Regions from separate parts of the Kitasatospora sp. NPDC023385 genome, predicted to be linked through region 3. Evidence: riboswitches for the same ligand, from Rfam matches in the RefSeq annotation. Region 3 holds a riboswitch; each other region holds the start of a gene.

Region 1 (3,980 bases), on a different contig from region 3:
CAAGAGCTGTCCACGGCCCGTCCACCGGTCGTCCACGGACGGTCGGCGCGCCGGTCGAGCGCCTGCCGAGCACTGGTCGAGCGCCTGCCGAGCACTGGTCGAGCACCGGCCGCGCGCCGGTGGAGCGCCGTCGCGCGCTGCCGCCGGAAGGGCGCGCCCGGCTCGCCGCGAACGCACCGGATACGGTCGACCCATGCCAGCTCAGCCCGACCCCGCCCAGCCCGCCGCCGCGCAGCCCGACGCCCCCGCTCCGCAGCTGTTCACCTGGGAGTTCGCCACCGACCCGTACCCCGCCTACGCCTGGCTGCGCGAGCACGCCCCGGTGCACCGCACCACGCTGCCGAGCGGCGTCGAGGCCTGGCTGGTGACCAGGTACGCGGACGCCCGGCAGGCGCTCGCGGACGGCCGGCTGTCGAAGAACCCGGCGCACCACAGCGAGCAGGCGCACCGCACCGGCCGGGTGGGCATCCCGGGGGAGCGGCAGGCGGACCTGATGACGCACCTGCTGAACATCGACCCGCCGGACCACACCCGGCTGCGCCGGCTGGTGTCGAAGGCGTTCACCCCGCGCCGGGTGGCCGAGTTCGAGCCGAGGGTGCAGCAGCTCACCGACCGGCTGATCGACGGTTTCGCGCAGCGCGGCTCGGCGGACCTGATCCACGAGTTCGCGTTCCCGCTCCCCATCTACGCGATCTGCGACCTGCTGGGCGTGCCGGCCGAGGACCAGGACGACTTCCGCGACTGGGCCGGGATGATGCTGCGGCACACGAAGCCGGGCCAGGGCGGCGGCCAACGCGGCGGTGTGGGGCGGGCGGTGAAGCGGATGCGGGCGTACCTGCTGGAGCTGATCCACCGCAAGCGCGCTGACCTCGGGGACGACCTGATCTCGGGCCTGATCCGGGCGAGCGACCACGGCGAGCACCTGACGGAGAACGAGGCCGCGGCGATGGCCTTCATCCTCCTCTTCGCCGGTTTCGAGACCACCGTGAACCTCATCGGCAACGGGACGTACGCGCTGCTGCGCAACCCGGAGCAGCGCGGGCTGCTGCAGGAGTCGGTGGCGCGCGGGGAGCGTGCGCTGCTGGACACCGGGATCGAGGAACTCCTTCGCTACGACGGGCCGGTGGAGCTGGCGACCTGGCGGTTCGCGACCCGGCCGCTGACCATCGGCGGCGTGGACATCCCGGTCGGCGATCCGGTGCTGGTGGTGCTGGCCGCGGCGGACCGCGATCCGGCCCGGTTCTCGGACGAGAACACCCTGGACCTGGCCCGGACGGACAATCCCCACCTGGGTTTCGGGCACGGCATCCACTACTGCATCGGCGCCCCGCTGGCCCGCCTGGAGGGGCGGTCCGCGCTGGCCACGCTGCTTTCCCGGCTGCCCGATCTGCGGCTCGCGGAAAGCCCGGAGAATCTGCGCTGGCGCGGTGGCCTGATCATGCGTGGACTGCGGGAACTGCCGGTCGAATTCAGCCCGGAGGGCCGCTCCCCGCATACGCCTCCGCATACGCCGTCGCATACTCCTCCGCATACGCCGCCGCACGCTCCTTCCGCGCCCTGACATAACGGCACGATTCACCGATGCGCCGGTGGTCCGCGCTGACGGAACGTTGTCTCGAGCGCGTCAGGCGCGGTGTGAATACCCATCAACTCGGACATACCTCCGCTGTTGGTAGGCGATCGGGCACGCGCCGTAATTTCTGTGTGATATCGGTGATATGAGCTTGTGATCGGTCTGAGTATCTGTCTACTCTCCCTGGAGTTCGCAGCTGCGGACCTCGTGCGCGGAACGCCGAATCCTGCCCGCCGCGTCACGGGAAACCGACCAGACCCTGGGCAGGGGCGGGGGAACCAGGTTTGTTGCCGTTCCCCGACGGCTTGGGGTGAAGCCGCCCGAGCGGAATCGCTTCCGCGTACGGCGGCCGGGCCACCTCCCGGTCCGAACCCGACAGCTCACCTCGCAGGCGTGCGGAGAGGGACTCCTTCATGCTGTTCGTTGGAACCGGCCGTCACCGTCGTCGTACCCAGACCGAGAAGGCCATCGCCGTCGCCGGCGTGGCGGGCGTCGGACTCGCGATGCCGCTCCTCACCGCCACCGGTGCCTCCGCCGCCCCGGCCACCACCTGGGACTCCGTCGCCCAGTGCGAGAGCGGCGGCAACTGGAGCATCAACACGGGCAACGGCTTCTACGGCGGTCTGCAGTTCACCTCCGGCACCTGGAAGGCGTACGGCGGCACCTCGTTCGCCCCGCAGGCCAACCAGGCCAGCAAGGCGCAGCAGATCACGGTCGCCGAGAAGGTCCTCGCCTCGCAGGGCCCCGACGCCTGGCCGGTCTGCTCGCAGAAGGCGGGCCTGGCCAAGGGCGGCGCCCCGGCCGCGGTCGACGCCTCGTCGGATGCCGAGCCGCAGTCCGCGCCCCAGCAGCAGACCCCGAAGGCCGCCGCCAAGCAGGCTGTCAAGCCGGCCCAGAAGCCGGTCGAGAAGCCCGCCCAGCAGCAGGCCCCGAAGCACGCCGCGCCGAACCGGGCCGAGAAGCCCGTCGACCAGGCGGCGCAGCAGTACGTCCCCAAGCACGCGGCCGCCGCCGTCGCCCAGCCGGCCGCGGCCCCGCAGGCCGCGCAGACCGCCGGCCACGACTACACCGTCCGGGACGGCGACACGCTGTCGACCATCGCCGCCGCCCAGGACGTGTCCGGCGGCTGGCACGCGCTGTACGACGGCAACCGCGGCACCGTCGGCGGCGACCCGGACCTGATCCTGCCCGGCCAGGTCCTGCACCTCGGCTGAGCCGCCCCGCGCCGGGCGCTCCCGGCGCGACGCGCGGAGGGGGTCGGGACGACCGGCCCCCTTCGTCCCCTTCATCCGCTCTTCGTCCGCTTCGGTGGGCCGGGCTGGGTCAAGCAGGTGAACTACCGGTGGGTAGTGGGGCCACACGCTGAGACGGTGCCGAGGCCGACGTGGCCCGGGGAGCCCGGGCGGCTAGGCTCTGGTCCGTAACGACTCCGCAATCGTCCTGGCGACAGCACCGCCGTCAGCCGGACCTGCTTCCGCAAGGAGATGCCTCGTGCCGTCCATCGATGTCGTCGTAGCCCGTGAGATCCTCGACTCCCGCGGCAACCCCACGGTCGAGGTCGAGGTCGGCCTCGACGACGGCAGCACGGGTCGTGCCGCTGTCCCGTCGGGCGCCTCCACCGGCGCCTTCGAGGCGCTGGAGCTGCGCGACGGCGACAAGAACCGCTACTTCGGCAAGGGCGTGGAGAAGGCCGTCCTGGCCGTCATCGAGCAGATCGGCCCGGAGCTGGTCGGCTACGACGCCACCGAGCAGCGCCTGATCGACCAGGCCATGCTCGACCTGGACGCCACGCCGGACAAGTCCTCGCTCGGCGCCAACGCCATCCTGGGCGTCTCGCTGGCCGTCGCGCACGCCGCCTCCGAGGCCAGCGACCTGCCGCTGTTCCGCTACCTGGGCGGCCCGAACGCGCACGTGCTGCCCGTGCCGATGATGAACATCCTCAACGGCGGCTCGCACGCGGACTCCAACGTCGACATCCAGGAGTTCATGATCGCCCCGATCGGCGCGGAGTCCTTCTCCGAGGCCGTCCGCTGGGGCGTCGAGGTCTACCACACCCTCAAGGGCGTGCTGAAGGAGCGGGGCCTGTCCACCGGCCTCGGCGACGAGGGCGGCTTCGCGCCGAACCTCGACAGCAACCGCGAGGCCCTGGACCTCATCACCGAGGCCATCCAGAAGGCCGGTTACGTGCCCGGCCGCGACATCGCGCTCGCCCTGGACGTCGCCGCCTCCGAGTTCTACGAGGACGGCGCCTACCAGTTCGAGGGCAAGGCGCTCACCTCCACCGAGCTCATCGAGTACTACGCCGAGCTGGTCGCCGCCTACCCGCTGGTCTCCATCGAGGACCCGCTGGACGAGTCGGACTGGGACGGCTGGCGGGCCATGACCGTCAAGCTGGGCGACAAGGTCC
Region 2 (3,980 bases), on a different contig from region 3:
CCTGCTGGTCGTGGGCCATCACCAGGATCCGGCGGGCGACGCTGAGGAAGGCGCGCTGGGTGGAGGCGGTGAGTTCCTGCTCCTGCTGGACGGCCGCCAGTTCGGCGCCGCGGCGGCTGCGTTCGAGGAGGAGGTGTTCACCGGCGATGTGCAGCGAGCGCTGGAGGGCGTCGGCCCGGCCGCGCTGGGTGACGGACACGGCGCGGTACCGCGCGGCGGCCACGAGGGCGAGGACGGCGAGTATGCCGGTTGCCGTTACGGACCACTGAGTCATCGTCACGCCGCGAATTCTAGGGTGATGATCCTACGAAGGTGTGAACGGATCTCGCCAAGTGACCGGATCTCGTCAATATCGAGTCAATCCGGTCTCTATCCGGCCTCGTTCGACCCCGATCGCCGGGCCTGACGCTGCCTCGGTCTGGCTCCGGCCGGGCCGTCGTGCAGCGTCCGGGCCACGCCCGATGGCTGATTCGCTTCCCAGGATGTGTGGGGCGTGTGTGCAGGGTGTCGCCGAAGGGCGGCGTCCGGTGCAGGAGTGGCAGCACCACACCGTCCCCCGCCCGGGCTCCCCCTCGGGTCCGCGGGCCGGCTTCCTCCGCGGGCCAGGCGCGGAGCGCGGTGGTGAGGGTGGTGACGAGCCGGTCGGGGGCGGCGGGCTCAGACCCCCTCCACCTTGAACGGGTCGTGCTCGGCGAGCAGCTTCTCCAGCCGGGCCTGGTCCACCCGGCTGACGATGTCGTTCGATTCGTGCCGGTCCCGGATCACCTTCGCCAGCGTGAACGCCGAGGTGACGGTGTAGAGGAGGCCGATCCCGAGGAAGGCCCGGGTCCAGCCGCCGACCGGCAGGTAGGCGATCCCGGCGGCGAGGGCGGTGCCCGACAGGGCGAAGGAAAGGACGGCCTGGACGTGGTAGGCGGCCGTCGTGCCGTTCTGCATCGGTGCGCTCATGACGTCAGGATGCGGCCACCCCGTCGGGCCGCACATGAGTAGGAGTACTCAGATGAGTGCTCGGATGAAGGGTCGTTCGTTGACGTCCGATCACTCGCTCCCCGGCCGTCCCCGACGGATGGCTTGGAATCAGAGCCTCCTAGGATTAACGTTTGATAACGCAGCGCGGTCTTCAACGCCGTACCCAGACGGCACCGTGCGCCGTCGCCTAATCCCACCGGCCGGCCTCCGGGCAGGTCAGGGAGCCGGGGAACCACGTTCCCTGGGGTGAATCGGCGGGGCTCCGGCCCGGCCGTAGGAGACCTTCCTGCTCCGAACCCGTCAGCTAACCCGGTAGGCGCGAAGGAAGGAAAGGAGCGCGCCTCCGTGGCGTCGACGCACACCCCGGCACACCCGGCCGGCCCCGCAACCGGTACCCGGCTCCTCGACCACCCCGGCCCGGACGGCCCCGAGGCCGTCGGCCCGGAAGGCTTCGACCCGGAGGGTTCCGGCCCGGAAGGCTTCGTCCCGGAAGCCGACACCAACCGGCACCGGATGCCGCGTCAGACCCGCGGAGCCTCCCCGCTGCTCGGCGTCACCGCCGTCGCGGCCACCCTGGGCGCCACCGGCTTCGCCTCCGCCACCCCGGCCGCCGCCCCCGCCGTCGAGGCCCCGGACGAGACCCCGGTCGCCCTCTCCGCCGACCCCGGCCTCGCGCTCGCCGCCCGCATCCAGCAGCAGGCCGACAGCCAGCGCACCGCCGCCGAGGAAGGCGCCCGCGTGCAGGCCGCGCAGGAGGCCGAGGCCAAGGCCGCCGCCAAGGAGGCCGAGGCCAAGCGGGCCGCCGACGAGGCCGAGCGGGCCAAGGCCGCCGCCCTCACCCTCCCGGTGAAGGACTACCGGCTCTCCGCGCACTACGGCCAGAGCGCCCGGTACTGGGCCAACCTGCACACCGGCCTCGACTTCGCCGCCGACACCGGCACCCCCGTCCACGCGCTCGGCCAGGGCACCATCACCTCGGCCGGCTGGTCCGGCTCGTACGGCTACCGGATCGTCGAGACGCTGCCCGACGGCACCGAGATCTGGTACTGCCACCTCTCCTCGATCATCAAGGGCTCCGGCCAGGTCACCTCCGGCCAGCAGATCGGCAAGGTCGGCGCGACCGGCAACGTCACCGGCCCGCACCTGCACCTGGAAGTCCGCCCCGGCGGCGGCGCCCCGGTCGACCCGGAGACCTGGCTCGAGCAGCGCGGCCTCACCCCCTGACACCCGGCGCGCAGCACGGCGCCCCCGCCCGGCCGCCCGGCGGTCTCCGGGGGCGCCGCGCCGTACGTCATTCCTCCGCGGGCAACTGCGCCAGGTACGCGTCGATCTCCTCCGGGCCCGGCTCCGGCGCCAGCTCCGGGAACTCCTCCACCAGCAGCCGCGGCAGCCCCGGCACCGTCCACTCGCCGAACAGGTCGAGCGCCGCCCCGACCGCCGCCTCCTCGAACTGCCCGAAGTCCCCGGCCAGTTCGTCCGGCATCGGCCGGCCCAGCGCGGTCAGCTCGGCCAGGTTGCGGTAGCTGCGCCGCATCAGGCCCTGCTCCAGCAGCCGCCGCGCGCCGTCGGTGGCCATGCCGACCGACAGCAGCCGGCCGAGCCCCCAGCCCTGCGGGTCCGGCTCGTCCAGCCAGCCGGCCGGAGCCAGCGCCTCGTACGCGGCGAGCCGCTCCTCCTCCGCCAGCTCGGCGAAGCCGGTCAGCCAGGCCCGCACCGCTTCCCCGTCCGCGACCTCCACCCCGTGCGCGTGCAGCAGCACCGCGTACAGCCGGGGCCAGGTCACCAGGTCGGCGCGGCGCAGCAGCCCGGCCGCGACCTCGCCCTGCCACTCGGCCTCCGCGTGCAGCCGCTCCTGGCGCTTGGCGTTGAGCCGACGGGCCGCCCGCTGGTGGTCGACCAGCAGCCGGACGGCGTCGCCGTACGCGAGCGGATCCTCCTCGGGCGCGGGTTGGACGTACAGGTGGAGCCGCTCGTACAGGAGGTGCTCCACCGCGTTCGAGGTCAGTTCGGGCCAGCCGTCGTGCATCCTGCCGTCGCCCAGCTCCAGCAGTGCCAGCACCGCGCGCAGTGGCGCCTCGGCCACCGGCGCGCGGCCCTGCTCGGCCGCCCAGGCGAGCAGGTCGGCGGCCCTGGTGCGCGGGGGGAGCCGCAGGTCTTCGTCGTTCATAGTCCGAACGGTAGCCGCCGGGCGCGGGTAGGGTCGGCAGCCATGGTCCCCGTACGACTCACCGGCCCCCGGCTGGCCATCCGCGAGTACCACCACACCGAGGGTGACGTGGACGCGCTGCACGCGCTGCTCGGGGATCCGGAGGTCACCCGCTTCCTGCCGTTCGAGCCGTGCGACCGCGAGACCTGCGCCGACCAGATCGCGCTGTACCTGGAGGAGGCGATGGCCGAGGAGCGGGACACCTACCGGCTCGCCGTCACCAGGCTCGCCGATGCCGAGGACCCGCAGGACGCGACGCCGATCGCCCAGGCCTCGCTCACCCTCGGCGCCTTCCGCTCCGCGCACCTCGGCTACGTCCTCGGCCGCGAGGTCCGGGGCCACGGCTATGCGGGCGAGATCGCCGGCCTGGTCTGCGACTTCGTCTTCCGCGACCTGGACCTGCACCGGCTGGCCGCCCGGGTCGACGTGGAGAACGCGGCGTCGGTCAAGGTGCTCGCCCGGCTCGGATTCCGGCTGGAGGGGCGGGTGCGGCACGACTGGTTCCGGGGCGGCGTCTGGCGCGACTCGTACCTCTACTCGCTGCTCGCCGACGAATGGCCGGGCCCGGCCCGCTGAACCCCGGCGTCGGCAGTCCACGCACCAGCGCCGGGCGGCGGCCCGCACCCGACGGACCGGGGGTTAACCCCACCCCCGATCCGCCAGGCCTCCGGATCCCCTCCGACCAGCGCTTCGACCAGACTGGACGTCGTCAGGGAACACGAACGACCGTCACAACGAGGGGCCGGGGGCCGGGACATGAGCAGCAGCCCAAGCACGCAGGACCAGGAGCGGGACGTCCTGGGCG
Region 3 (3,980 bases):
GGTCCGGCACAACGCCCCACTTGACGCGATGATAGCTGTAGTGCACGTGCATCAGCACGGGACAGTGCAGGTGCACGAGGCCTTTTACCCGCAGCCGCGAACTCTTCACGGGCCCTTCTTCTGACGGTACGTAAACGGACATAGCCGAGTGAATCGTCGAGCGCGCGATAACCGGCCGTGAGCAGCCCCCCGCTGAATGTTGATCTTCGAATGCCGGGAGTCGCACCGCCGTGACCCTGCGTCAGGCGACCTCCATACTGTGAGACATCTCACGCACCACAGCCGCAACGCCGCGCCCCGCTGGGCACGTCAAGGCAATGGCCCACACTCACACGGGGGTTGGGCGAAGTATGTCCGGATTGTAGGCAAACCACCCGAACCGGGACCGAAACGCACCGGGTCCGTACCAGGTCCGTGCCGCGATCGTCCGAAACCTGTGCGGCAGCCGACTGCAGGCCTGACGGGCCGATGTCCTACGATCTCCGGCATGAGCACCGCAGCCATCCCGGGCGCGCCACTGCCCGTCCGCACTCCAGGCTCCCGTGCGCGGGGGCGCCACCGTCGTCCCGAGCGCCCCGAGATCCCGGCCAGCGCCCCCGCCCTGGTGCTCGCCGTGCCCGCGACCGCCGGGCCCGAGTCCCGGTCGGTCGTCGAGGAGCTGCTTTCAGTCGTCCGCAGCGAGCAGAACGGCGTCCAGGCGACGGTCGGCTACCTCCCCCGCGCGTTCGCCGAGGACGGGGGCGGCGACGACCGCACCGTCGCCGAGCTCCTGGCGGCCACCGCCGAGGCCGGGCTGCCGATGCCCGTCCTGGTGCCGCTGGTGCCCGGTCCGCACCACTTCCTGCCCGAACTCCACGCGCTCGCCGCCGAGTACGGCGCGCCCGTCACCGACGCGCTCGGCCCGCACCCGCTGCTCGCCGAGGCCGTCCACGTACGGCTCTCCGAGGCCGGGCTGGCCCGTGCCGACCGGGCCCGGCTGTTCGCCATCGCGACCGCCGCGGACGGCGTGGTCCTGACCACCGTCGGAGGTGAGGACGCGGCCGCCGCGGCCGGCATCACCGGCGTGCTGCTGGCCGCCCGACTGGCCGTCCCGGTCGTGGCCGCCGCACTCGACGTGCCCGGCTCGGTGGCCGCGGCCGTCAACCACCTCAAGGAGACGGGCTCGCAGCGCCCGGCGCTGGCCCCGCTGGTGATCGGGCCGGAGGCCGACTCCGAGCTGCTGGCCACGGCCGCCGAGGAGACCGGCTGCCCGTCGGCCGCGCCGCTGGGCGCCTACCCGACCGTCGGCCAGCTGATCGCCTCCACCTACCTGGCCGCGCTGCCCACGCCGTCCCCGGAGGACCTGGCGCGGGCCGAGGCGGAGGCTGCGGCCGCCGCCGAGGCCGAGGGAGCCATGGAGGGCGCTCGCGGCGCCCACGCGGCCGCCCAGAGGTCTGTCGGACAGTAGACGCCGCGCGTCCGTCGACGCGCACGAAGGGCCCGGAACGGCTTCCGTTCCGGGCCCTTTCGCTTTGCTCCTCCTCCTGCGCCGTACCGGAGTTAAGCCGACCATGGAGAGAAATGTCCGATCTGGCGCTATTTGCAGGTAATTGACCGGCGCACTCTCCGGCGCTCGCATCACGCCTTCCCCCTGACTTGAGCAGTACGCGGCTCCGCGCCTCGACGCTCCGTCACACTTTTCCTGAGGCAAAGACAGTTGTGCACATCCGCAATGCGATTGCCGAAAAACGATCATTTACGATCATGATGGCCAGCCATTTTGGCACTTCTCTCTAAACCGTGATGAGCGTCACAGGTGTTTGCAGTTTGAACTTAAGTCTGCTTAACGTGCTCCCCGTTCGTGATTCCACGGACCCAGTTCATCCGCGACGCCGAGTCCTGCCGTCGGATGTTCTGGCAGCGCGAAAACGCACCACGGCAGGAGCGGGGGAACCACAGGTAAGTCGCCCCGGACCGCTCTTCGGAACGGTTCAGGGCTAGGGGTGAAGCCGCGCTCAAGCGCGGCCGGGCAACTCCAGCCCGAATCCGACAGCTCACCTCGCAGGCGTGGGAGAGGACCGCGTCTTCATGCTGCCCACCAACGGCACCCGTCTGTCCGGCCGCACCCGCCGCGTGATCGCCGCCATCGGCGTCGCGGGCATCGGTCTCACCATCCCGTGCCTCGTCTCCGGCACCGCCTCCGCCGCCTCCGTCGCCACCTGGGACAAGGTCGCCCAGTGCGAGAGCGGCGGCAACTGGAGCATCAACACCGGCAACGGCTTCTACGGCGGCCTCCAGTTCACCTCCAGCACCTGGGCCGCGTTCGGTGGCACCGCCTACGCCTCGCAGGCCAACCAGGCCACCAAGGACCAGCAGATCGCCGTCGCCGAGAAGGTCCTCGCCTCGCAGGGCCCCGGCGCCTGGCCCGTCTGCTCGATCCAGGCCGGCCTGACCAAGGGCGGCGCTCCGGCCGCCGTCGACACCTCGGCCGGCACCGCCTCCGGTTCGACCGCCGCCAAGCCCGCCGCCCAGGCTGCCAAGCCGGCCCCGGCGCAGACCCAGACCCAGACCCAGGCTGCGAAGCCGGCCAAGCCCGCCGCGCCCGCCCAGGACGGCGCGCAGGCCGCCACCGGCTCCGCCACCAGCGACTGGGCCCAGAAGCGCCAGCAGCAGGCCCAGAGTGGCGACTACACCGTCGCGGCGGGCGACTGGCTGTCCGCCATCGCCGACAAGAACAACGTCCAGGGCGGCTGGCAGCGGCTCTACGAGCTCAACCGCGGCACCCTGACCGAGGGCCCGGACACCATCTACCCGGGCCAGCACCTGTCCTTCGGCGACCGCGGCCAGGCCCAGCCGTCCGCCTCGGCTGACCAGTCCTCCTCCGCCGACCAGTCCTCCTCGGCCAAGGCCGGTTCGGACTTCACCTGGTTCAACCGCTCGCAGAAGTCCGGCCAGTCCGCGAACGGCGGTGCCGTGAACGCCCAGCCGACCGCGCAGACCCAGGCTGCGAAGCCGGCCGCCCCCAAGCCGGCCGCCCCGGCGCAGACCCAGACCCCGGCCCCGGCCGCCACCGGCAGCATGGCCGCCGCGGTGTCCTTCGCCGAGTCGAAGGTCGGCCAGGCCTACGTGTACGGCGGCACCGGCAACGGCGGTTGGGACTGCTCCGGTCTGACCCAGGCCGCGCTGCGCGCCGCGGGCATCTCCGTCCCGCGCGTCGCCGCCGACCAGGCCGCCGCCAGCACCCACGTCTCGCTGGACAGCCTGCAGCCGGGCGACCTGCTGTTCTGGTCCAACAACGGCCAGGACTCCGGCGTCTACCACGTCGCCATCTACGTCGGCGGCGGCAAGTACGTCGAGGCCGCCAACCCGAGCTCGGGCGTCCGCGAGCAGACCGTCGCCAACTGGGCGCCGGACTTCGCCGGCCGAGTCTGAGAACACCGCACGGCCGACGGCCGACAGTGTTCGGCGGACGGACGGCGGCGAACAGCTGACAGCGGTCAGCTACCAGATGACAGGTAACAGATAACAGATTTCAACATCTGTCATCCGTCCGCTGTCGGCCACCGCCCGACCGATGACCGCCCGCCACCCCCGGGGAGAGTGCGACCACTCCTCCCCGGGGGTTCCGGCGTATCCCCCGCGCAGGAGGGCTGACGCGGCGAACGTCGAAGGGTCCTGGCGGGCAACTGCCCTCCAGGACCCTTCCGTTGGTCTCCAGCCGTCGTCCGGCCGTCGTCCAGCCGTCGTCCAGCCGTCGTCCGGCCGTCGTCCGACCAGCCCGGCAGCACTCCCACCGACCCGCCGCTCAGCGCGCGCCGGCTCCGGTGGACCCCCGCATCACCAGCTCCGGCTGGAACATGAACTCGCCGCGCTGGGCCGCGTTCCCGCCGACCTCCTCCAGCAGCGCGTCCACCGCCGCCGTGGCCATCGCCTCGACCGGCTGCCGGATCGTGGTCAACGGCGGCTCGGTGAAGGCGATCAGCGGCGAGTCGTCGAACCCG

The links. Region 3 has a riboswitch for cyclic di-AMP ahead of AC0B61_RS00085 (transglycosylase family protein). Riboswitches for the same ligand answer to the same signal wherever they lie in the genome.
Region 1: it holds a riboswitch for cyclic di-AMP, as region 3 does, so the genes downstream of both, AC0B61_RS05865 (transglycosylase family protein) here and AC0B61_RS00085 (transglycosylase family protein) in region 3, are expected to answer to the same signal.
Region 2: it holds a riboswitch for cyclic di-AMP, as region 3 does, so the genes downstream of both, AC0B61_RS29335 (M23 family metallopeptidase) here and AC0B61_RS00085 (transglycosylase family protein) in region 3, are expected to answer to the same signal.

What each region holds. Positions count from the first base shown of each region.
Region 1 is NZ_JBVOOL010000002.1:639,582-643,561, forward strand. Features, by position in the region: gene AC0B61_RS05860 (cytochrome P450 family protein) at 194-1,561, shown strand; cyclic di-AMP (ydaO/yuaA leader) riboswitch at 1,814-1,981, shown strand; gene AC0B61_RS05865 (transglycosylase family protein) at 1,987-2,787, shown strand; gene eno (phosphopyruvate hydratase) at 3,065-3,980, shown strand, end outside.
Region 2 is NZ_JBVOOL010000024.1:61,203-65,182, forward strand. Features, by position in the region: gene AC0B61_RS29325 (ATP-binding protein) at 1-274, opposite strand, end outside; gene AC0B61_RS29330 (YiaA/YiaB family inner membrane protein) at 658-948, opposite strand; cyclic di-AMP (ydaO/yuaA leader) riboswitch at 1,144-1,302, shown strand; gene AC0B61_RS29335 (M23 family metallopeptidase) at 1,315-2,193, shown strand; gene AC0B61_RS29340 (hypothetical protein) at 2,261-3,136, opposite strand; gene AC0B61_RS29345 (GNAT family N-acetyltransferase) at 3,179-3,751, shown strand; gene AC0B61_RS29350 (sensor domain-containing protein) at 3,932-3,980, shown strand, end outside.
Region 3 is NZ_JBVOOL010000001.1:14,546-18,525, forward strand. Features, by position in the region: gene AC0B61_RS00080 (sirohydrochlorin chelatase family protein) at 488-1,447, shown strand; cyclic di-AMP (ydaO/yuaA leader) riboswitch at 1,891-2,060, shown strand; gene AC0B61_RS00085 (transglycosylase family protein) at 2,047-3,411, shown strand; gene AC0B61_RS00090 (LacI family DNA-binding transcriptional regulator) at 3,785-3,980, opposite strand, start outside.